Regions from separate parts of the Maribacter sp. 1_2014MBL_MicDiv genome, predicted to be linked through region 2. Evidence: riboswitches for the same ligand, from Rfam matches in the RefSeq annotation. Region 2 holds a riboswitch; each other region holds the start of a gene.
The links. A riboswitch is a leader RNA that binds a small molecule or an ion and turns the genes downstream of it on or off. The one in region 2 is predicted to bind S-adenosylmethionine.
Positions count from the first base shown of each region.

Region 1: another riboswitch for S-adenosylmethionine. It lies ahead of YQ22_RS04235 (homocysteine S-methyltransferase family protein); the one in region 2 lies ahead of YQ22_RS17855 (Na+/H+ antiporter NhaC family protein).
Region 3: another riboswitch for S-adenosylmethionine. It lies ahead of YQ22_RS04300 (O-acetylhomoserine aminocarboxypropyltransferase/cysteine synthase family protein); the one in region 2 lies ahead of YQ22_RS17855 (Na+/H+ antiporter NhaC family protein).

Region 1 covers NZ_CP011318.1:1,023,795-1,031,607, forward strand. Annotated here, with positions in the region: gene metH (methionine synthase) at 1-897, opposite strand, end outside; gene YQ22_RS04230 (four helix bundle protein) at 908-1,261, opposite strand; gene YQ22_RS04235 (homocysteine S-methyltransferase family protein) at 1,310-2,299, opposite strand; SAM riboswitch class I at 2,379-2,488, opposite strand; gene YQ22_RS04240 (NAD(P)/FAD-dependent oxidoreductase) at 2,648-3,709, opposite strand; gene cobA (uroporphyrinogen-III C-methyltransferase) at 3,822-4,625, opposite strand; gene YQ22_RS04250 (HEPN domain-containing protein) at 4,629-6,719, opposite strand; gene YQ22_RS04255 (sulfate adenylyltransferase subunit 1) at 6,831-7,813, opposite strand, start outside.
Region 2 covers NZ_CP011318.1:4,209,353-4,217,165, forward strand. Annotated here, with positions in the region: gene hxlB (6-phospho-3-hexuloisomerase) at 1-452, shown strand, start outside; gene hxlA (3-hexulose-6-phosphate synthase) at 499-1,128, shown strand; gene YQ22_RS17855 (Na+/H+ antiporter NhaC family protein) at 1,203-2,501, opposite strand; SAM-I-IV-variant riboswitch at 2,553-2,650, opposite strand; gene YQ22_RS17860 (aryl-sulfate sulfotransferase) at 2,930-4,195, shown strand; gene YQ22_RS19255 (hypothetical protein) at 4,434-5,177, shown strand; gene YQ22_RS17870 (hypothetical protein) at 5,308-5,607, shown strand; gene YQ22_RS17875 (outer membrane beta-barrel protein) at 5,730-6,587, opposite strand; gene YQ22_RS19260 (hypothetical protein) at 6,845-6,994, opposite strand; gene YQ22_RS17880 (hypothetical protein) at 7,264-7,813, opposite strand, start outside.
Region 3 covers NZ_CP011318.1:1,037,919-1,045,731, forward strand. Annotated here, with positions in the region: gene thrA (bifunctional aspartate kinase/homoserine dehydrogenase I) at 1-2,374, opposite strand, end outside; gene YQ22_RS04300 (O-acetylhomoserine aminocarboxypropyltransferase/cysteine synthase family protein) at 2,560-3,834, opposite strand; SAM riboswitch class I at 3,951-4,054, opposite strand; gene YQ22_RS04305 (sulfatase family protein) at 4,468-6,090, opposite strand; gene YQ22_RS04310 (rhomboid family intramembrane serine protease) at 6,212-7,711, opposite strand.

The DNA.
Region 1 (7,813 bases), 1.2 Mb from region 2:
AACATCTTCTACATACTCCAATAAGTCTTTAGGAATATCATCATACACCTCTAGCATACTCGGATTTACAATACCCATGTTCATACCCGCTTTTATAGCGTGGTACAAGAAGACCGAGTGCATAGCCTCACGCACCGGGTTATTGCCCCTAAATGAAAACGAAACATTACTAACGCCACCACTTACACTGGCATGTGGCAAGTTTTCACGGACCCATCTTGTAGCTTCAATAAAATCGACAGCATTTAATTTATGCTCATCCATTCCCGTTGCTACCGGAAAAATATTTAAATCGAAAATGATATCCTCCGGTGCAAAATTTACCTTGTTCACCAAAACATCATACGAACGTTTTGCTATTTCAATTCTACGGTCATAATTATCTGCCTGACCTACCTCATCAAAAGCCATAACAATTACCGCGGCACCATATCTTTTTATGAGTTTGGCGTGGTGTATAAATTGCTCTTCGCCCTCTTTTAAGCTTATGGAATTTACCACACATTTACCTTGAACAACTTGCAGACCAGCTTCAATGATTTCCCATTTAGAACTGTCGATCATAATAGGCACACGAGAAATATCCGGCTCCGATATAACAAGGTTTAAAAATTTCACCATGGCCTGTTTACCATCTATCAATCCGTCATCCATGTTAATATCAATAACCTGGGCACCATTTTCAACCTGCTCCCTAGCCACTGCCAATGCCTCTTCAAACTTTTCCTCTTTTACTAAACGAAGAAACTTTTTTGAACCCGCAACGTTTGTTCGCTCACCAACGTTTATGAAGTTCGTTTCTGGGGTTACAATTAGGGGTTCTAGACCGCTTAACCGCAGATATCTGGTTGTTGATTGTTGGTTGTTGGTTGTTGGTATTTCAGACCTATTGCTCATAAAATCTATTTCACTTTTTAAAATAATTGATAAATCCATTTATCAATTTCTTACAGCTAATAATTCTCTTATTAATAGCTTCAAAATCTTCTCTCTCTATATAATTTAAATCAAGAGCTATATAAAGTTGGGTTTCTAACTCATACAATGACCCTCTTGAAATATGAAGAAACTGAATTGTATCTGCCGATGTTCTTCGTCCGCAACCTTCAGCTATATTAGACGGTATAGATACAGCACATCTTCTTAGTTGATTACTAAGTCCGTAAATCTCTTCTTTTGGAAAAGATTTAGTAATAGAATAAATATCCTTCACAAGAATTCTTGATTCTTTCCAAACTTCCAATTCCGTATAGACTTTCATATTATTCGTGTTTTTTCCACCCAACAACAGACAACCAACAACCAACAACTAAAATTGACGCGGAGCAAAATTTTTCACAACCTCAGCAATCGCAGTAATATGTTCCGGAGTGGTTCCACAACAACCGCCAACAATATTTACTAATCCTTTTTCCGCGTATTCTTTGATCTGTTCCGCCATTTGCTCAGGAGTTTCGTCGTACTCTCCAAATGCATTTGGCAAACCGGCATTGGGGTGCGCTGAGACCGCATGTTCACTTTTGGTAGACAACACCTCTAAATGAGGTACCAACTGGTTTGCACCTAAAGCACAATTAAACCCAACCGATAAAATAGGAATGTGGGATATGGATATTAAAAATGCCTCTGCCGTTTGACCCGATAACGTTCTACCGGATGCATCGGTAATAGTACCACTAACCATTATGGGAACATCTATGTTTCGTTCTTCTTTAACTTCTTCTATGGCAAATAATGCCGCCTTGGCATTAAGCGTGTCAAAAATGGTTTCTACCAATAAAATATCCGACCCACCATCTAATAAAGCTTCTACCTGTTGTTTATATGCAATACGTAGCTCATCAAAAGAAATAGCCCTATAACCTGGATCATTTACATCTGGTGACATACTTGCCGTTTTATTGGTGGGTCCAATACTACCGGCAACAAAACGAGGTTTATTTGGTTCTTTTGCAGTGAACTCATCTGCTACCATTTTGGCAATACGCGCAGATTCATAGTTAAGCTCATACACCAAATCTTCCATAAAATAATCTGCCATAGCAATCGTAGTCCCGGAAAAGGTATTGGTCTCTACAATATCTGCCCCAGCATCAAAATACTGACGGTGAACATCTGCTATAGCATCGGGTTGCGTTAACGACAACAAATCATTGTTACCTTGCAACGGATGTTCCCAATCCTTAAAGCGTTCTCCCCTAAAATCTTCTTCAGTAAACTTATAACGTTGAAGCATAGTACCCATGGCACCATCCAGTATTAAAATACGATCTTTTAAAATTTCTTTTATATCCTTCATTTTACGCTTAACAAATTATTTGTTCGCTTTAAAATATATGATATCAAGTAAGGAAAGGAAGGTAATTATGTTCTTTCTTTAGTTATCTGTCCTTTTGAATTAGGATAGAATGTAGCACCTTCTTTTCCATTACGGAAAGGGTTGCCAAGGTTTCACAGGGTCTAGTCCCTCCGCCTTTCTTGATAACAATACAATTTAATTAGGAACGAATTGCAAAGTAACGGCACTACTCGCTCTTTACCAAGACTTCAATGGTTTTTTTAGCCAACGAAATTCTTAAAAAATGTCACAAAAAAAGCCCCCGCGCGTCTGAAGCATCCGGAGGCCGTACTACTCAAATAATATAATTTATGCGATACTTTGTACTACTTCTTTCTTTGCTTCTTTCTTAGAACCATCAAAACCTTCAACACCACCAACAGTAGTATATTTCATTACAAAGCGCTTACCAGGATTGATCTGCTGGTATGCATATTGACACATAACCGCTGCTTCATGGAAACCTGAAAGTATCAATTTCAACTTACCTTCATAAGTATTAACATCACCAATGGCATATACTCCCGGTATATTGGTCTGGTAATCTTTTGCGTTATTTACCTTAATGGCATTTTTCTGAATTTCCAAGCCCCAATCACCTATAGGACCTAATTTAGGAGACAGACCGAATAAAGGAATAAAATTATCCACTTCTAAATAAGTATCTTCTTTTTCCTTGTCCGTGTGCTTAATAACTACTGCCTTAAGTTCATTTTCACCGTGCAGCTCTTTAACTTCAGCTTTGGTAATCAACTTGATTTTACCCAATTTCGCCAGTTCAGATGCTTTTTCAACGGAATCCAATGCCCCTCTAAATTCATCCCTTCTGTGTACCAAGGTTACTTCTGCCGCTACATCGGTCAAAAATATAGCCCAGTCCAAGGCAGAATCACCTCCACCGGCAATGACCACTTTTTTATCGCGATATACTTCTGGATCTTTGATCATATAGGAAACACCTGTATCTTCAAAGTTTACAATGTTAGAAATAGGTGGTTTTCTTGGCTCAAAAGAACCCAGACCACCTGCAATTACAACTACAGGTGCATTGTGCTTTGTTCCTTTATTGGTAGTTACCACAAAAGAACCATCTTCTAACTTATCTAGCGTTTCCGCTCTTTCTCCCAAAGTGAATCCTGGTTCAAAAGGCTTTATCTGCTCCATTAGGTTATCTACCAAAGTACCTGCCAAAATTTCTGGAAATGCAGGAATATCATAGATAGGCTTTTTAGGATATATCTCTGAACACTGACCACCTGGTTGTGGCAATGCATCTATTAAATGTGTTTTTAACTTTAATAATCCTGCTTCAAATACCGTGAACAATCCGGTAGGTCCCGCTCCTATAATGAGCATATCTGTTTTAATCATAATTCTCTTTTTAGTAAAAAGTAATTCTACAAAGTTGACATCATTATATACAACTACTTTTTAGCTTCTTTTAATTTCACTTATTCTATATACTTATCCTTTACTAAATATGCTATGCTTTATTTACTTCAATAAAACTAACATGCTCTTCAGCAAACTTATGAGTTGCCTCCGCTAACGCTTCACGATGTCTAACTACTTCTCCTATGATAATGATAGCAGGATTAGAAAGATTTTCTTTCTCCACCACATCAACTATGGTATCTATAGTAGCAACTCCTATTTTTTCATTCTTTCGTGTTCCGTTCTGAATTATTGCTATAGGTAGTTCCGATTTACCTTCAGACTTAAATAATTTTACTATCTGAGGGAGTTTTGACATCCCCATCAATATGACTACCGTAGCACTACTCTTTGCAGCTAAGGCAACATCTGTTGATAATTTATGCTCTTTTGTGGTTCCTGTAATTACCCAAAAACTTTCTGAAGAACCTCTTTTTGTTACCGGAATGTTTTGATATGCAGGCACACTTAAACTTGACGATATACCTGGTACCATGGCTACTTGCAACCCATGAGAAGCGGCATATTCCATTTCTTCCGAACCGCGACCGAATACAAAAGGATCTCCTCCTTTTAACCGCACCACATGTCCGTTAGATTTTGCCCTACTTACAATAAGCTCATTAATTTGCTCTTGTTGATATGCATAGCATCCTTTGCGTTTACCTACAAAAATCAATTCTGCATTCTTGGCATAATCCAGCAACTCCTCGTTCACCAAAGCATCGTACAAAACTACATCGGCATTTTCCAGCGTTCTGATCGCTTTTAACGTAATCAGCTCCACATCACCTGGTCCTGCGCCAACTACGGTTAACTTAGGTCTCCTTATATGTTGTAAATGATTTGCCATTATCTATGCTTCTGCCAATTCTTGCTGTCTGAACTTTTCAACAGTTTCTAAAAATTCTTTCGCATCCTTTATGTAAGATTGTGCAAATTCTTTTGTTGGTTCGTTCTGATTTAATTGAAGTACCAATTTTTCAAATCCGCCAGCTACGGCAATTCTGCCATCGGCAACAAATTTCTCATCAAAATCCTTAATGATACTTACGTGGGTATTCACTTTTGTATTTTCTGCGGTCAACATCGCTTTAGCAGAGTTTACCATAGAAGAATATGCGTGATAGATACTAGCAGACCATTTTTCGGCATCGAACATTTCTTGTGCATTCTGAATTTTTTCTTCACTTTCAAAAAGTAATGTTGCAATCAAGTCGATAACAACACCGGCACATTCACCTACACCTATAGCTTTTTCATAACGCTCCGTATTACCCCAATCTATAAAGTCTTCTGGCGTTAAATCATCTATTGATGATAATGGCGTAAGAAAATCATAGAAATACATTTGTCCTTTTTCAGCATAATAATCCGGGAACGATAGATCTCCACCATTGGCATCAAAATCATTTAAGATCAAACGCAATGCTTCCGGACCTCTTTTACTTGGCACTTTCACCACTTTGTCCGCAAAACGACCGTTACCATTACCATCATTGCTACCGCCCAACAATACCTGAAGCGCAGGAGCTACCAATTTATCCTTTGTACGAACGGACATGCCCTGAAAACCAATATTTGCCATATTGTGCTGCCCACAGGCATTCATACAACCACTGATTTTTATAACAACATCATCGTTATTTATATAATCTGGGTATTCTGTTTTTATCACTCTTTCCAGTTCCTCTGCAATTCCCGTACTACTTGCAATTCCCAGATTACAGGTATCCGTACCAGGACAAGCAGTGATATCAAGAGCCTTATTATAACCAGCCTCAACAAAACCTAACTTTTCCAATTCAGTATAAAAGAACGCTACGTTCTCTTCTTTTACGAAAGGAATCAAAATGTTTTGACGTAAGGACAATCTTAACTCACCCGCTGCATATTTCTGCACCAAGTTTGCCAATAAACGTGCTTTATCCGTATAGAAATCACCCAATAACACTTTAATACCCAAAGCAACATAACCTGGTTGTTTTTGTGGTATTACGTTGGTAGATTTCCACTGTTCAAAAGCTTTTACGTCACTAATTTCTACTGCCGGAACCTTTAACTCCGACACCTTTACCTTAGGATATGCCTCTGGATCTATTGGAAAAGTATCAAAAGGTACCGCCGTTTTCTCTGCCGCCAAAAGCTCCTTAAATCCGTCAAGACCTAAATCTTTCAACAAGAACTTCATTCTAGCTTTAGCTCTACTTTTACGCTCACCGTAACGGTCAAAAACACGAACTACGGTTTCCATTAAAGGAATTATCTGATCCGCAGGCAAAAAGCTGTACAACTCATCGGCATGTCGTGGTTGGGAACCCAATCCGCCACCAAGCATTACTTTAAAACCTATTTCACCATTTTGTATTTTGGCAATAAAGCCCAAATCATGCATATAAGACAAACCGGTATCGGCATCACTTGCGGAAAAAGAAACTTTGAACTTACGTCCCATTTCTTGACTTACAGGATTTCTAAGGAAATACTGAAATAATGCGTGTGCATATGGTGAAACGTCAAAAGGTTCATCAACATCAATACCAGCCGTTTCACTTGCGGTTACGTTACGTACCGTGTTACCACAGGCTTCCCTTAAGGTAATTTCATCTTTCTCCAATTCTGCCCACAACTGCGGCGTTCTATTCAAATCTACATAGTGGATCTGAATATCTTGGCGTGTGGTAATATGCAATCTACCTGTAGAATATTCGTCCGACACATCACAAATACGAAGCAACTGCTTAGAGGTCACCTTACCATAAGGCAACTTTATACGAATCATTTGAACCCCTTCTTGACGCTGTCCGTAAACACCACGTGCCAATCGAAGACTTCTAAATTTTTCTTCATCTAGCTTGCCACCATGAAACTCATGAATTTTACGTTCCAATTCAAGAATATCCTTTTCAACTACCTGATTTTCTAATTCTGTTCTAAAACTTTGCATTGCTTAGTATTAAATGTTCAGTATAAATACCGATGTAAATTATTACTATATTTTACCTATAGATTTTATAGACTTAATAAAAACAGTCAATATAAAATTGACATGTTTTTATTAACTTATGAATCCTGCACCTACGGTACTGTTGGATTTTGTATCGATCAATATAAATGAACCGTTTGTTCTGTGATTTTTAAATTGATCATAGAAAATTGGTTTATTTAAACGGAAACTCACTTGAGCAATATCATTCATGCCCAAAGACTCCGTTTTCTCATCTATACCAGAATAATCCGGAGCGATCTTATGGTGCACTTGCTCTACCTTTGCCAATACTTTATTGACACCATGTTGAACAATATATTTATTACCGGCTGCCAAAGGCAATGAATCCATCCAAGAAATCGTTGCCGTAAATTGCTTGTCTACCGTTGGCAGATCACCCTCTTTCACTAACATATCTCCGCGACTCAAATTAATTTCATCTTCCAATGTTATGGTTACCGATGACCTCCTAGATGCCGTTTTATATTTCTTATCATGAAAATAAATATCCTTTATTTTAGAGCGTGTCTGTGATGGAAGCGCCACTACCTCATCACCTACGCTTAATTCACCACCATATACTTTACCGGCAAATCCTCTAAAATCATGGTGCTCATCCGTTTTTGGACGGATAACATATTGCACCGGAAAACGTGGTGTACCCACATTGAAAATATCCTTTCTATCCAATGCTTCAAAATGCTCTAACAAAGACTGTCCTTTATACCAAGGGGTCTTGTCCGACAAGTTTACTACGTTATCCCCTTTCAACGCGCTTACAGGAATAAAAGTAATTTTCTGATCTTGATAATCCCTCTTCGCCATCAATGCCTCAAAATCAGCTTTAATTGCATTGTAAGTTTCTTCAGAATAGTCTACCAGATCCATCTTATTAATAGCTACCACTACATCTTTTATGCGTAATAGGTTATTGATAAAAAAGTGTCTATTAGTTTGCTCTATTACCCCTTTACGTGCATCGATCAAAATGATTGCCGCTTGCGAGGTTGAAGCTCCAGTTACCATGTTACGCGTATATTCTACGTGCCCAG
Region 2 (7,813 bases):
ATGCCAAAAACATTTTTGTAATGGGAGCAGGCAGAACAGGATTGATGATGAAAGCATCGGCAATGCGACTAATGCACTTAGGGTATCAAGTACATGTTGTAGGTGAAACTACCGCACCGGCGATTAAAGAAGGTGATTTATTGATTGCTGGATCAGGATCGGGCACAACGAGTGGTATCGTTAGGGCTGCTGAAACTGCTAAAAAAGTAGGGGCAGGGTTAATTTGTTTTTCCACTAACAACACATCTCCTTTGGCAATTATGTCTGACCAAACAGTTGTTATACCCGCAGCACAAAAACAGGCAAGAGATGAAAATGTTTCTAAACAGTATGCCGGTAGCCTTTTTGAACAATCATTGCTTTTGACATTCGATGCATTGATACAAACCCTTTGGGATCTAGACGGCAGCACAGCATCTGAATTATGGAAACGTCACGCAAATATGGAATAAGAACAAGTTTAAATAAATAATAATTAGAACATTAAAATAGCATATTATGGCAAAATTACAAGTAGCGATCGATTTATTGAATATAGATGACGCAATAGCACTAGCAACAAAAGTTGCTCCTTACATCGACATTATCGAACTAGGAACTCCGCTTATAAAAAGTGAAGGTTTAGCTGGTATCAGAAAAATGAAAGATGCTTTCCCAGATAAATTGGTATTGGCTGATTTTAAAACTGCCGATGCAGGTGAACTAGAAGCAAATATGGCTTTTGGGGCTGGTGCAGATTACATTACGGTATTAGGTGCAACAGGCGATTCTACCATTGCAGGTGCTGTTAAAGCGGCAAAAGAGCATGGTAAAGGTGTTGTTGTCGATACTATCGGTGTAAAAGATAGAGTTAAACGTGCGCAAGAAGTTATTGCATTAGGTGCAGAGTTTGTTGAGTTACATGCCGGTTTAGATGAGCAGGCAGAAGATGGTTACTCTATACAGGTACTTATTGATGAAGCAACTAGAGCAGGAGTGGCAGTTTCTATTGCCGGTGGTGTTAATTTAAGCAGTATTACCGCGGTTAAAAACTCTGGTGTTACAGTTGCAGTAGCCGGTGCCGCTATATATGGTGCAGAAGATCCTGCCAATGCAGCCAAAGAATTACAAGAATTGGCAATGGCATAAGCAGGTAGAAGACGAAAGTGGTACTTTTACAGCAACTTAGATCCCCATTTTTAATGGGGATTTGTTGTTTCTAGCTATTTCTGTTTTGGTCGTAAACTAATAAATAATATCGTAGAAATCAGTAACAATAACAGATACCAGGTATTACTTACCAAATCAATATAGCTAATACTGCCGTTTGCAAAGCTCAAAATCATAAGCACCTGAGCTCCATAAGGGAGTAATCCTTGCGTTATACACGCAAAAACATCTAAAATTGATGCAGTTTGTTTGTTTTCCAATGCATATTCATCGTTTATGGATTTTGCAATTGGTCCAGATATAATTATTGAGACCGTATTGTTCGCAATTGCCATATTAATGGTAGATACTAAGGCGGCAATACCAAATTGGGCGGACTTCTTACTTTTTACAAAGGTTTTGATTTTAAGTAGAATAAATTCTATTCCGCCATTGTATGTTACCAAAGCAGCCAATCCTCCAGTTAATAAAGACAACAAGAATATCTCCGTCATATTGGTAAATCCGGTATACGATATTCGTGTAAATTCTAAAATGGTGAAGTCTCCATAGGCAACTCCCAAAATTCCAGCAGAAATTGCCCCTAATACAAGCGTTACAAATACGTTTACACCTATTACAGAAAGTGTAATCACAATTAAATAAGGTACGATCTTAAGTATGGAATAACTGTATGCTTCCATTTCCAACCCTTGTGTATTCATGACCAACCCTTGATAGATTAAAATTATCATGCTTATAACGGCCGCTGGGACAGCTATTTTGATATTGGCTTTAAATTTATCGCTCATTCTAACATTTAACGATTGTGTTGCCGCAATTGTAGTATCTGAAATTACAGAAAGGTTATCACCGAACATAGCCCCTCCTAATAATGCGCCACACAAAATTGCCAATGAAAAATTACCGGTATCTGCAAAACCCATAACGATTGGAGCCAATGCTACAATTGCACCTACAGAAGTTCCTGTTGAAATCGACAAAAATGCGGCGATCACAAATACACCTACATAAATAAAATGCCCACTAATTACATCTAGACCTAAATGCACTATAGCGTCTACACTACCCATTGCCTTGGTTGTAGCTGCAAAAGCCCCTGCAAGTAAATATATTAGGCACATTGTAAGTATTTTATCATTACCACAACCTTTTAACAGAACAGCTATTTTCTCGTCCATTGCTTGTTTAAACATGAGAAATGCCACTAAAATTCCTGCGATAACGGCAATAGGAGCGGGGAGTGCATAAAAATCTTGCTGAAAAATACCCACACCTAAAAACACGATAATGAAAACTAAAAATGGAAATAATGCCTTATAATTGGCAACTACAGCTTTAACTTGGCTCATAAAATACTTTTTATAGAACCTCAACTAACGCCATAGCAAATACAAAAGGAAGTGGTTAACGTTTTTTCCAAAGGTATTGGCTTATCACTTTTAGCACCTTGCTCGTTATTGCAGGTTGCTATCTCTATTTGAGATTCTTGATAAATTAAGGGCGCAAATGTAATCAACTGTTAACTCATAAAATCAGATTTTATATTAATTATAACATTAATTGTTTCGCTTGCGTCTTGATGCTATTACTTAGGTTACATTCAAATATTTTAACCTAGCCAAATTACCCATTCACTGAATAACGAATCTCATTCACTGAGAAGCCCCATTCTCATTTAAACTTCTATCTACCTTTATCATCTAAACAGAGACTCGCAACTATAAACTTAGATGCTTAAACAATTTAACAACCTTTAAAAATTTGAATGATGAGTAAAATGAAATTTAAATTAGGTACTGTCTCTTTATTCTTGATCTTATTATCCATAGCCTCTTGTAGTGATGATTCTGATGATGTTTCTATTACTGAAGAAGATATAACCGATGATAGTAGCGATACTACAGAAGCAAGCAGTACCGTTGATAGTGATTCTTATATTCTTGCCATTGCGCCAGACACCGGGGTATATTTAATTGACCATGACGGTAATACCTTGTTCGATTGGGACTTTAACGGTGATCAATTAGGTAATGATGCCATGCTTCAATCTGATGGTAGTTTGGTATCTACGATAAAAGTGGATAATCCCCGAATATCATTTGGAGGTTATGGTGGGGCATTTAGAAAGATCAATGCTGATCAATCTATTGAATGGGAAGTTAAATATTCTTCTAATACCTATATAGCTCACCATGACATAAATTATTTGTCCAACGGTAACATCATATTTCCAGTATGGGAAGAAGTAAGTGCTGCAGATGCTGCTGAAATGGGCTTTTCTGGCAATTTTGATATATACCCCGAAGCCATTATAGAAATGAACCCTTTAACCCAAGAAATAGTATGGGAGTGGCATGCTACAGATCATTTGGTACAAGATTACGATGAAAGTAAGTCAAATTTTGGTGTTGTTGGCGATGTACCCAACTTAATCGATGTTAATTATAATAATGATCAAACAGATGGCGATATCATGCACGTTAATGGTATTACGCTAGATGAAACTAATGATCTGTTATATATGACAGTAAACTTTTATAGTGAGGTTTGGGTCATTGATCACAGCACCACTACAGAAGAAGCTGCCACAAGTACTGGAGGAAACTACAATTTGGGTGGCGATTTGGTATACCGTTTTGGAAATCCTCTTGCTTATGATAACGTTGGTGAAGTGACCATGAACAGAGTTCATTACCCAAACCTTTTTGACGACAATAAAATGCTGGTTTTTGTAAACAACAAATACGATAACCAGTCTGCGGTAGCGGAATATCAACTGAGTCCGCCATACGAATTGGTGGCCGGTCAAGACAATGAACCGGAATTAATATGGGAATTTACAGATAGCGACCTATATAGTAATGGCTTAGGTAGCGGTGTTAGAATGAGCAATGGTAACACTCTTATCAGTGAAGGAACAGGAGCGATCTGGGAAGTGAACAGTGACGGGGACGTTCTATGGAGATATACAAATTACACTAGACCTTGGCGAGCTTATGCGTTCACCAAAGATGATGATGCCATAACTGCATTGGGTCTATAATACGATAGTTTTTTTGATTGATTGATTAATGATGAAGAGCTCCAATAGCAATGTTGGAGCTTTTATACTTTTAATCCATCTATATTATGAAATCAAAACAACTAGTTTTGTTCAAACATGTTACCATTAAAGATTCAGGTATTCACTTTAAATCTTATGGCATCCACTTAAAATTCTTCTTTAGTCCTTGTTTAATCAATAGGTTTACGATTCCAAAAAATTACTAAGATCAAAAAAAATGAAAATATATACTACGCTAATATTAATTCTTGTTTTGGCTATTGGCCAAGCTCAAAATACAGAGGATAACATTACATATCACAGCATTTTAGACGAAGAGCATATTATTGTCGAGTTAAGTACAGTTGACCAAGCTACTATGATGTCTATGTTGCACCGTGGCTTTTATGTGTATTTTGATGCTAAAGGAAAAAAGAAGAAAAATGTTTCTATTCAATATCCAATCAATATTACTGCGCCAAAACGTCCAGAAAGAAATGAAAGAGATAATAATACTCGTGAAAAAACGGATGAACAAGAGCGGAAAAGACCAGACATGAACGAGCTATTGGAAGAAATGCCCAGAACGGCACGCTTTATTAATTTTGATTATGAAGAAGAATTTCATTTGGATCTAAACAATTTGGGCATTACGATAAACTATAACTATGACGAAGCTTCAAAAGAACTTCGTTATCAATTAAAAATACCAAAAAATAGTATTGCTGATAATGACACCAAATTATCCAAATTATCTATTGGAATTGTGACTCCAAAAATAACATCCGAAACAAAAACTGAAAGCTCAAATGTAAGCTTTGGTGGTGGAGGACAAGGTGGCGGACCGGGAGGTGGCAGAGGTGGTCAAGGTGGTGGTCCTGGTGGTGGCGGTCGAGGAGGTTCTCAAGGTGTACCACCACAAGATGAACGACCTGAAGAAGTCTCAATCAATATTTGGTTTAAGGCTGATTCCTTCAATTAAGTAATACATCACTTTTCATCTATTGATTCTATAGATACGTAGTAATAATTACACTATTGGTATATAATGTTTTCACTTACTAAGAGGTAAAGATACTTTTGTAATACATTAATATTAAAAACACATAACCATGAAAAAAGTAATTGCAACGTTTATCATTATTGCTTTAATAACCAGTTGTAACAGTGTAAAGAACATGAACACCTCATCTATGTCCGATGCTGCTACATTATTAAGCTCACTAAGTTCTAATTCTACGGTACAGCAGGTGGCGAGCTTATTTAGCCTATTGGATACCAACAATGATCAAGCTATTAGCTCAACTGAAGCTATTGGCGAAGTTTCTGAAAATTTTGATGTATTGGACACTGATAATAACGCTAGCCTTAATTTAACCGAATTGGAAGGTATACTTGGTTTGTTAAAATAAACCTTCCATTTAAACGTATTCCCCCCGAATACGTTTATTTTCATTTTGAGTTATTTGCTAAGAACCCCCTGTTTATCTTAAACAGGGGGTTCTTTTTTTTGTAAAAAATAAGTGAAGATAACTTAATTTGTGGCTTTATTAAATTTGTAAGTAATACCAATATTTAATCCAAAAGAAGAGTATGGTACTTTCTGAGACAGTTCTTTAGATGTATCAGTATTGATATTCGATAGGTTATCTACGTACGTAGTAGTTCTATTTACACCTTCTGGCAAATTATCAATGGTATATAGCCCACTAACCGCAACAGTACCATCAGGTAGTTTTACATCTGTATTAAATTCCGATATTTCAGAATCTTTACGCTTTAAACTAATACCGTAATATTCAGCTTCTACAAACAGACTAAAATTATCATCAAGATCATATTTATACCCAAGAGCTCCCACAAAGCCTAAAGGAAAATGTCCATGAAAATCCTCTTTATAGTTCGTTTCGGAATAAGAGCCTTCCGGTACACCAAAAGCCTCGGCTTCGGCTTCAGAAAAAACAGATTTTTGATAAATGACACCTTCCGTTTTACCTCCCAATTTTAATAATGCTCCAAAACGTCCATATATATTATTGGTAAATTTATATACCACAGATGCGGAAGCACCAAATGCCCTTGCCCTTGCAACAGCATTCACTTCTGTATCTGGTAAACTAACAACAGAAATATCCTGGTCAGCACCATGCAAATAACCTACTCCAAGATCAAAACCGAAAGAGTCGTCAAAAAAATAGGTGCCTCTAAGTTGAAAGTTTGTGCCTTCTCCATAACTGCCATATGAGTTTTCTGTTTCCGTTGTCGTAATTCGTTCTCCCAATTTCATACCTGCACTTCCAACGGCATAGCCAGAACTTGCCGAGACTTGCCATTGCCCATATGCCGTTGTGCTAAAAATTGCCAAAACAGCTATTAACATTTTATACTTCATAATTCATTTTTTATGTATTAGACTAAGTAAATTTCATTCTATTCATTAAACCCAATTTTTCTTATAAATACCTAATAAATATCACGTTTAACACTTGCTAGAGTGCGTATAAAAGAGGTAGAATAAGAGTTTTAGTATTGAGCTTTTTTTAAATTGAACGCCAAATTTACATCAAACCAATAATACAGCTTAGCTTAAAAGATTTTTTAACTAATTATATTAATTTGAATTATAAACCTATTGCAATAAATGAATGGTTAATCCTCTATAAACGGATCGGCATATTTCTCATCAGTGATAAACTCTGTATCGGTCAAGGTATGTAGAAAATCAACTAGTGCTTGTTTGTCATTATCGGATAAGTTTAGTCTGCGAACGTTATTACCTTGCGTAAGTCTATTATCCAAATTTAGGTTGTTCTGTACACCGCTATTGTAATGCTCAATAACCTCCTAAAGAGTTTCAAATCTACCATCGTGCATGTAAGATCCTATTAAAGCAATGTTTCTTAAAGATGGTACTTTAAATTCATCCAAATCTTCCATATTATTGGTGACCTGAAAGTAATAGTGATCTTGAAATTTATAATACTATAAAAATAAAAGCCTATAGATTACTATAGGCTTTGATCTATTCATGGTTGACTAATTTGACAATGTTTTAGGAGCGTATTTAATTACTTACTACAGTTTTGATTATAATACAGGACAATAGCTGCTAATTCTGCTCCCTTACCATATTCATCATCTTTAAAGTCACCTTTGATCATTTTATCAATAAGTTTTTTGCAGTCTCCTAATTGCTTCTTCACCTTTTTCTTGTATCCGATCCAGTCTACATCGCCGACAACTAGCCTATATACCTGTTCAAGATCCGAACCTGGCTTTTTAATGAAGTATTTAATAATAGTACCTCTGGTACTTGGTCCTCTTACAACTCTTCTTGATACTTGTTTTGTTTGACTAGCGGTTAAGTTTCCACTTTGTACAGAATAGGTATCGTAATCAGTTTGTATACTACCATAATTGGTTTGAATATTTTTGGCCAAAAGCATAGTACTGCCATAAACCATAACTTGATATTCCTCTAATTTTTTAGATTTTGCGGAGGTTCTAAAATATTCAATGTCACCTGTCTTTATATGCTCAATTTCTTCATGTGCAATTTTAGCGGTTTCTGAACCTTCTGCTGTAAATAGAATCTTACTACCCTTATTTTCTACTATA
Region 3 (7,813 bases), 1.2 Mb from region 2:
AAATTTGTTCTATTAACGTACCGCCTACATTACCGTGACCGAAAATCAAAATATTAATTTTCTTGCTGATGCCGAATACCTGACCGTGCATAACATTGACAGCCTTATGCAAATCTGATTTCTTTACCACCAAACTTACGTTCTTGCCAGATACCGTATTATTGAACAACAACGGCACGATCTGGTTTTTGATCAATGCATTGAACGGGTTGTGAAAAGTACTTAAATCTTGACCTACGATAGATATGATAGATACATCATCCATCACCGTAATCATATTTACATCTTTGGATTCAAAGTCATTGCTAAACTCATTTTCCAATGCCAGCTTTGCCCTTTTTGCCTTATCCTTTTTCACCACAAGACCTATTCCCCTTTCAGATGATCCTTGGGAAATAATGCTCACACTAATATTGCTAGATTGTAAGGCTTTAAAAATACGGGCATCTACACCTACTTTCCCTAACAAACCACGACCTTCTATATTAATCATGGCAACATCTTCTATTACCGAGAGCGACTTTATACCTTCTTTACTGGATTTGGCACTTATTAAAGTACCCTCATTATCATCATTGTAGGTATTTAAAATACGTAACGGAATGTTCTTCTCTATTAAGGGAATTATGGTTTTGGCATGTAGAATGGTAGCTCCAAAATTGGCGAGCTCGTTTGCTTCTTCATAAGACAGGTTCGCCAGTCTTTTCGCCTCTGGTACATAATCAGGGTTTGCCGTATAAATACCATCAACATGAGTGTAATTCTGTAATTCTTCGGCATCTAAGAAATTAGCCAATAATGCGGCGGAATAGTTACTACCATTCCTACCCAAAGTAGTTGTCTCGTTCTCCATTGTAGAGGCTATAAAACCGGTTACTACCGCTACCGTATCACTCGGAATTTCAGCAAATTTTAAAAGCACCAATTCTTTGGATTCATTTTCAAGCACCTTGGCGTCACCAAAGGTATCATCGGTCTTAATGACTTCACGTGTATCTACAAGTTTGGCATTGATCCCTTTACCGATCAATAGTTTGGTTACCAGTTTGGCAGAGATCAACTCGCCATACGCCAAAACCTCATCTTTTATTTTGGCACTGTAATCTCCCAACAAGGAAACTCCTTCATACAGCTTTGCCAAGCCCTTGAATTCGGCAGATAGATTTACGTTGGAATAGGTATGTTTTTGATACTTTTCCAACGCTTCAAAATCTGACCTATAATCTTTTCCCTTGGCTGCTTTCTCAAGCATATCCTCTAGCTGATCTGTAGCCTTTTCCCTTGCGGAAACCACCATGGCTACATTCTCATTGTTTTTGACCTTTTGTGTAACAATATCCAATACACGCTCAAGTCCTTCGCCATTGCTTAACGATTTACCACCGAATTTTAAGATTTTGATCTTCTTGATATTACCGTTGGTATTAAAAATACCGGTCAGCAATTTTTCCATTTGATCAAACTCGATCAAAAAGGCATCATGCCCATGTAACGATTGTACTTCGCCATAGGTCACATTACTCTTTGCCTGCGCCAATTGCTTAAAGGTATCTTTGTTTTCTTGGGCAGTAAAGAACATATCCGAATCTACCCCGATAATATGAATATTGGTATCGCTATTTTGTAGCTTTATAAAATTCTCATCACCATCCCTAGTTACATCAATGGTCTTTAACAATTGATTCATCAACTTATACGCAGACAATTGAAAACGCTCTTGTAACTTATCGCCATGGTGCATTAACCAACTTTCTACATTAAAAACCTTAAGCTCCTCATTGGTACTTCGTTTAAATCGTTCTTTAAAGGAAGCCGGAGTCCTATAACATAGCATGGCATGCATACGGGCATCATGCACGGGTTGTTTAGAATTCACTAAAAACTGTTCCTGTATTTGGCAATTGGCTATTAACCAATCGGTCGATTTCCAATCAGATGCCACAGGAATCAAATGTTCTGTCAGCGTTGGGTGCAATGCTGCCATTTCCCATGCTATACCGCCACCTAAAGATCCACCGATCAATGCAAACAAACGTTCTACCTTTAACTGCTGTAGACCCAATAAAAATATTCTAGCTACATCACCGGCTACAAAATCCTTATAGTTCTCTATTACAAACTTATCATGCCCATTACCCGGAATGTTGAATGCCAAAATAGTGTACTTGTTAGTATCTATACACTTTTCTTCTCCGATCAAGGCAGACCACCAACCATTTTCACCGGTAACATTAGAATTGCCCGTTAATGCATGGTTCACCAATATAATGGGTGCAGTATGTAATTTTTTTCCAAATACCTGATACGATAATTGAATATCTTGAACACTACCGCTTAGGGCCTTGTATTTTTTAATCTGTAGTTGATGTAACATCTATTTCAAAATCAATTTGTGGCTGAGCTTCGACTGCGCTCAGCCACCTCATGTAAATAATATATTCTTGAACATTCAATGACTTCGGCTAGGCTCAGCCGCCACCAATATTCTTTTTTTCTTAAACCACCGATCACTTCGGCTACGCTCAGTGATCGGTGGTTTCAGCTTTTACCTTATCTAATTTAAAGACTGGCAAATGCCTGCTCTAAATCTGCTTTTAAATCTTCTATATCTTCAAGACCTACCGACAAACGAATTAAATCTTGCCCTACACCTGCACCTTCTTGCTGCTCTGCGGTTAATTGCTGGTGGGTAGTACTTGCCGGGTGAATAATCAATGATTTGGTGTCACCAATATTGGCAAGTAAAGAAAATATCTTAGTGGCATCGGTAACCTTTTTAGCCGCTTCAAAACCTCCTTTGATACCAAAGGTAACCAATCCGCTTTGACCTATTGGCAAGTACTCTTGTGCCAAGTCATAGTACTTATTGCTCTTTAATCCTGGGTAATTTACCCAAGCCACTTCTTTCCTTCCTTCTAACCAAGTAGCCAATTCCAATGCATTTGCACTGTGTTGCTTTATACGTACCGGCAAAGTCTCTAAACCTTGTATAATTTGGAAGGCGTTATACGGACTCAATGCCCCACCAAAATCACGTAAACCTTCCAGTATCAATTTAAAGGTAAATGCTGCCGCACCTAATGCCTCACTATAAACCAAACCGTGGTAACCTGCAGATGGTTCCGTAAATTCAGGGAATTTTCCGTTAGTCCAATCAAACGTACCGGCATCTATAATTGCGCCACCTAAGGACGTTCCTTGACCACCAATATATTTTGTCAATGAATGAATGACCAAGTTGGCACCGTGCTCAATAGGGTTTAACAATGAAGGGGTAGCTACCGTATTATCTACTATAAAAGGTACTCCCGCTGCTTTAGACTCCTTTGAGATTTCTTTCAGATCTAACACATCCAATTTCGGATTCCCTAAAGATTCCACAAAGAATGCCCTTGTATTATCCTGCACGGCATCGGTAAAGTTCTTTGGGTCAGATGCGTCTACAAAGGTGGTCGTAATGCCGAATCTTGGTAGGGTAACATTCAATAAATTAAAGGTACCTCCGTATAAACTGCTGGATGCTACAATATGATCGCCCGCTTTTAACAAGGTCAATAAACCTGTAGAAATGGCAGCAGTACCAGATGCAAAGACCACAGCCCCAACACCACCTTCAACAGCGGCTAATCTATCTTGTAAAATTTGATTAGTAGGATTGTTTAAACGTGTGTAAATAAACCCAAGTTCTTTAAGAGAAAATAAGTTTGCCGCATGATCGGTATCATTAAATACATACGATGATGTTTGATAAATAGGCACTGCCCTTGTACCTCCATTTGTAGTGGTGTCGTGACCTGCGTGTAATGCGTTTGTTGCTAATTTGTGATTACTCATGATTTTGTTGTTTTTAAAAATTATTTTAATAATTAAAAAGCCCAACTTAAACACATAAAAATGTGAGTAAGTAAAATCAAAAAGTTATAAGAAAGTAATATCGAGAAAATCGATTACTGTTATCCTTCCCCTAAGGGTAGAATGTAGCACCTTCTTTGTATGGAACAAAGGGTTGCTAAGGTTTCAAAGGGTCTAATCCCTCCACCTTTCTTGATAACTATTCAATACGTGTGTGAACTTTGAACTACAAATATAAAGGCAGAAAAATTTAAAAACCTAGTATTTTATGAAAAATATATAATTCTTGGTCTTGTTGTTAGTTTTCTGAAGGCTTAAAAGCAATGGAACACTTGTTCAATTACAATATTCTCGATACATTTTGGGACTCAGATACTCTACGCCCAAAATACTTGAGCTGACAAAATACTTTATGAAATCAACTTCTTTTCGACTTAAAATTAATATCACTCTGAGTGGTTTTTAATACCTTTTTTGGGAGGAAAAATTGTATCGAGAAGCACACGTGTCCCAAACCTGTTCTCGATACACTCTTAACCTAAAGAAAAATTAGTTTAAGAGCACTCGTACTGACATTTTACTATAAACGAACAACGAGAAACTAGAAACGATCAACTACTCAATCATCCCTGCGCTCTTATATTTATCTATATACATCTGATCTTGCTCCGGGGAGTCTTTATATTTTTTACGAAGCGCAATTAAATCTTTCTTTAATTTTTTAACGGTATCTGCGTAGGCAGGGTCGTTGTAGACGTTATTCATTTCCTTTGGGTCCTTCAATCTATCATACAACTCCCACTCATCAACATCATAGTAGAAATGTACCAATTTAAATTCCTTATTCACAATACCATAGTGACGCTTTACCATATGAACAGATGGATATTCGTAATATTGATAATACACGGCATCTCTAGTCCATTTTTCTTTTTCGCCTTTCAATAAGGGAATTAAACTTTCGCCTTGCATATCACTAGGCGACGTGATGCCTACAGCTTCTAACATTGTCTGTGCAAAGTCTAAATTCTGTACCATTTCATTTTCTACCGCCCCCGGTTCAACTACATTGGGCCAACGCACTAATAAAGGAGTTTTGAACGATTCGTCATAAATAAATCGCTTATCAAACCAACCGTGTTCCCCTAAATAAAATCCTTGATCAGAGGTATAGATCACTATGGTGTTTTCCGCCAATCCGCTTTCATCCAAATAATCCAATAAGCGACCTACATTATCATCTACCGAAGAAATACTACCCAAATAATCTTGCATATAGCGCTGATACTTCCATTTCATTTTCTCGGTATCGTTCATTTTTGGCCAATTGTTGTAGAAAAAATCATTGATGGAATCTAACACCGGATCATACAATGCTTTTTGCTCTGCCGTTGCACGGTTATACGGACCGTAAAAACTATTGGGAAATTCCTCCACTACCGGTAAAACCTTACCCTCCATTTTAGCCAAGGTTTCCGGTCTGATCTTACTATCATGACTATACATCATGTGTGTCAACAAATTCATTTCTGCCGTCTTTGCCGCCGACCCTCTATTGCTGTAATCATCAAATAACGTTTCTGGCTCCGGGAAGGTTTTTTTCGTGAACTCCTTGAACTTATCCGGTCTTGGCCACCACGGTCTGTGCGGTGCCTTGTGCAAGTACATCATCATAAAAGGTTCGTCATTGGACGCTTCTTCTTTCAACCAATCTAGTGATACATCTGTTATGATATCGGTAACATAGCCTTGCTTGGTTATGGTATCACCATTGGTAACTATAAAATCTGGATTAATATAGTGCCCTTGACCCGGCAAGATCATAAACTCATCTACCCCTTTTGGATTATTGCCAAAATGAAGCTTACCGAACATCGCCGTTTTATACCCATTCTTTTTAAAGATTTGCGGAAAGGTCACCTGTGTAGTATCGAACGGAAAATAATTATCCACTTTCCCGTTGATATGAGTGTGCTTGCCTGTTAATATGGTTGCACGAGAAGGCGCACAAATAGAGTTAGTAACACTGGCATTGGTAAACAGCATGCCCTCTTTTGCCAAGCGATCAATATTGGGTGTTTGCAACAATTTATCATCATATGCGCTTATGGCCTGATACGCATGATCATCTGACATGATGAAAATGATATTGGGCTTTTTAGCATTGCTTTTTTGCGCCTTAGTCTTAAATGGCAGCAAGAAAAGTAGGACTGCAGCGGTTAGGATTAGTTTTTTCATTTTGGTTGTTGTTCGTTGTTGTTGGTTGTTGGTTGTTGGTTGTTGGTTGTTGGTTGTTGGTTGTTAATAAAAGTAAGGCTAATTTAAAGAGGAAAAACTGTAAACCGAATTATCATATAGATTAAAATTCTTTCTTCTCCTTTATTCTCAACTGCTCCTTATTTGCAAAAACAAAAATAGCCCCTATCACAAAACCACTTATCAATCCACCAATATGCGCTGCATTATCCACCGATTTAACTATACCAAACAACAAGCTTAATCCAATAACTAGACCTAAAAATATCCCTACAAATTTTCTCATATAATCTGAGAAAATTTTAAATACAGCGAAAGCCAGCATTACACCGAACAAACCAAATATAGCACCCGAAGCACCAACACTTACAACATCCTCGTGCCAATAAATACTTGCTAAACTGGCAAAAATTCCACAAACAATATAAACCAAAATAAACTTCATGTAGCCAATTAATTTTTCTAAAAAAACTATACTAAAGACTAAACCGAGTAAATTTTGGAATAAATGAAAAACACCAATATGAATAAAATTTGATGATAATAAACGCCAATATTCACCATTTGAAATTTCTTGTCTTCGATTTCCACCAATATCAAGTAACTCTTTAGTAGTTGGAGAAACAAAATCAAGACCTATAAATATCATAACTAAGAATACAATAATATTTAAAAATATAAGGACAGCACCACCTTTGTACGCTCCTATCGGATTCAAAAATTCAAGAAAATCTTTGAAATCATCATCCTTTAATGGTTTATTTCGCTTAAATCTATTTAACTCATTCTTGTCTATTTTCGGTAAAATAATCATAATCAAAATAATTAACGCTCCTATTAGAAAAGCAACTACCGTGTTCCTAAGTGAATTGTTATTTTCATTTTTAAACGCAACAATCTTAGGAGCTAAGAATATTTGATTATTCGCATTAACTCCAGGATATTCTTTTTCGACAGCATTTACAAAACCATCTCTTTCTTTGGAAATAGCTAATTTTTCAAAATAAGTAACCGCATAGAAATTGTAGGTATTAAATTCCTTGCTAGACCTATCCAAAAATTTTGAATACTCTAAATTCTTTCTCTGCTTGCTTAAATTATTATTAATAGTCCTTTTGTATTCAACACAATGCCAAACTGAAGTAGAACCTCTTAAAGGTGTAGCATAAAACAGATTAAAATTTAAACTTCCATTATACTTCCCAGTGGTCCTAACAGTTACATGGGAAAGGCTTGCATTATCCTCAACATCAAATGAATTTACTTTAAAATACTTTCCTCCTTTAATTTTAGATATATCAGATACATAATTTACTTCAATTAAATCATAAGATATTTTATCAACATATTCCTGACTAACTACCAAAGGTGCAGCTATTGCAGCAACCATGGCAAACTGATAACCAAAATAACCATCTCCGCCTTTTCCTCTAATTCGTAATAATCTAATCCTTTTTCTTAACCATATCAAAACGGATATCCATGGCAGAATAATAGGCATCCACAAATCAAGAATATCTTTTTTTAAGGGTAATAGACCTAATTTAATATCAAAAACCCACCGAAATAAACAATACGAAATAACCGTTCCTAATGATACCATTAGAAACGGAATATATATTTCTCGTAGTTTTATTTTTGAAGAATTCAATATCTAAGCATATAGAAACTAGTAAAAGAGTTTATTAGTCATTTTTAATAAATC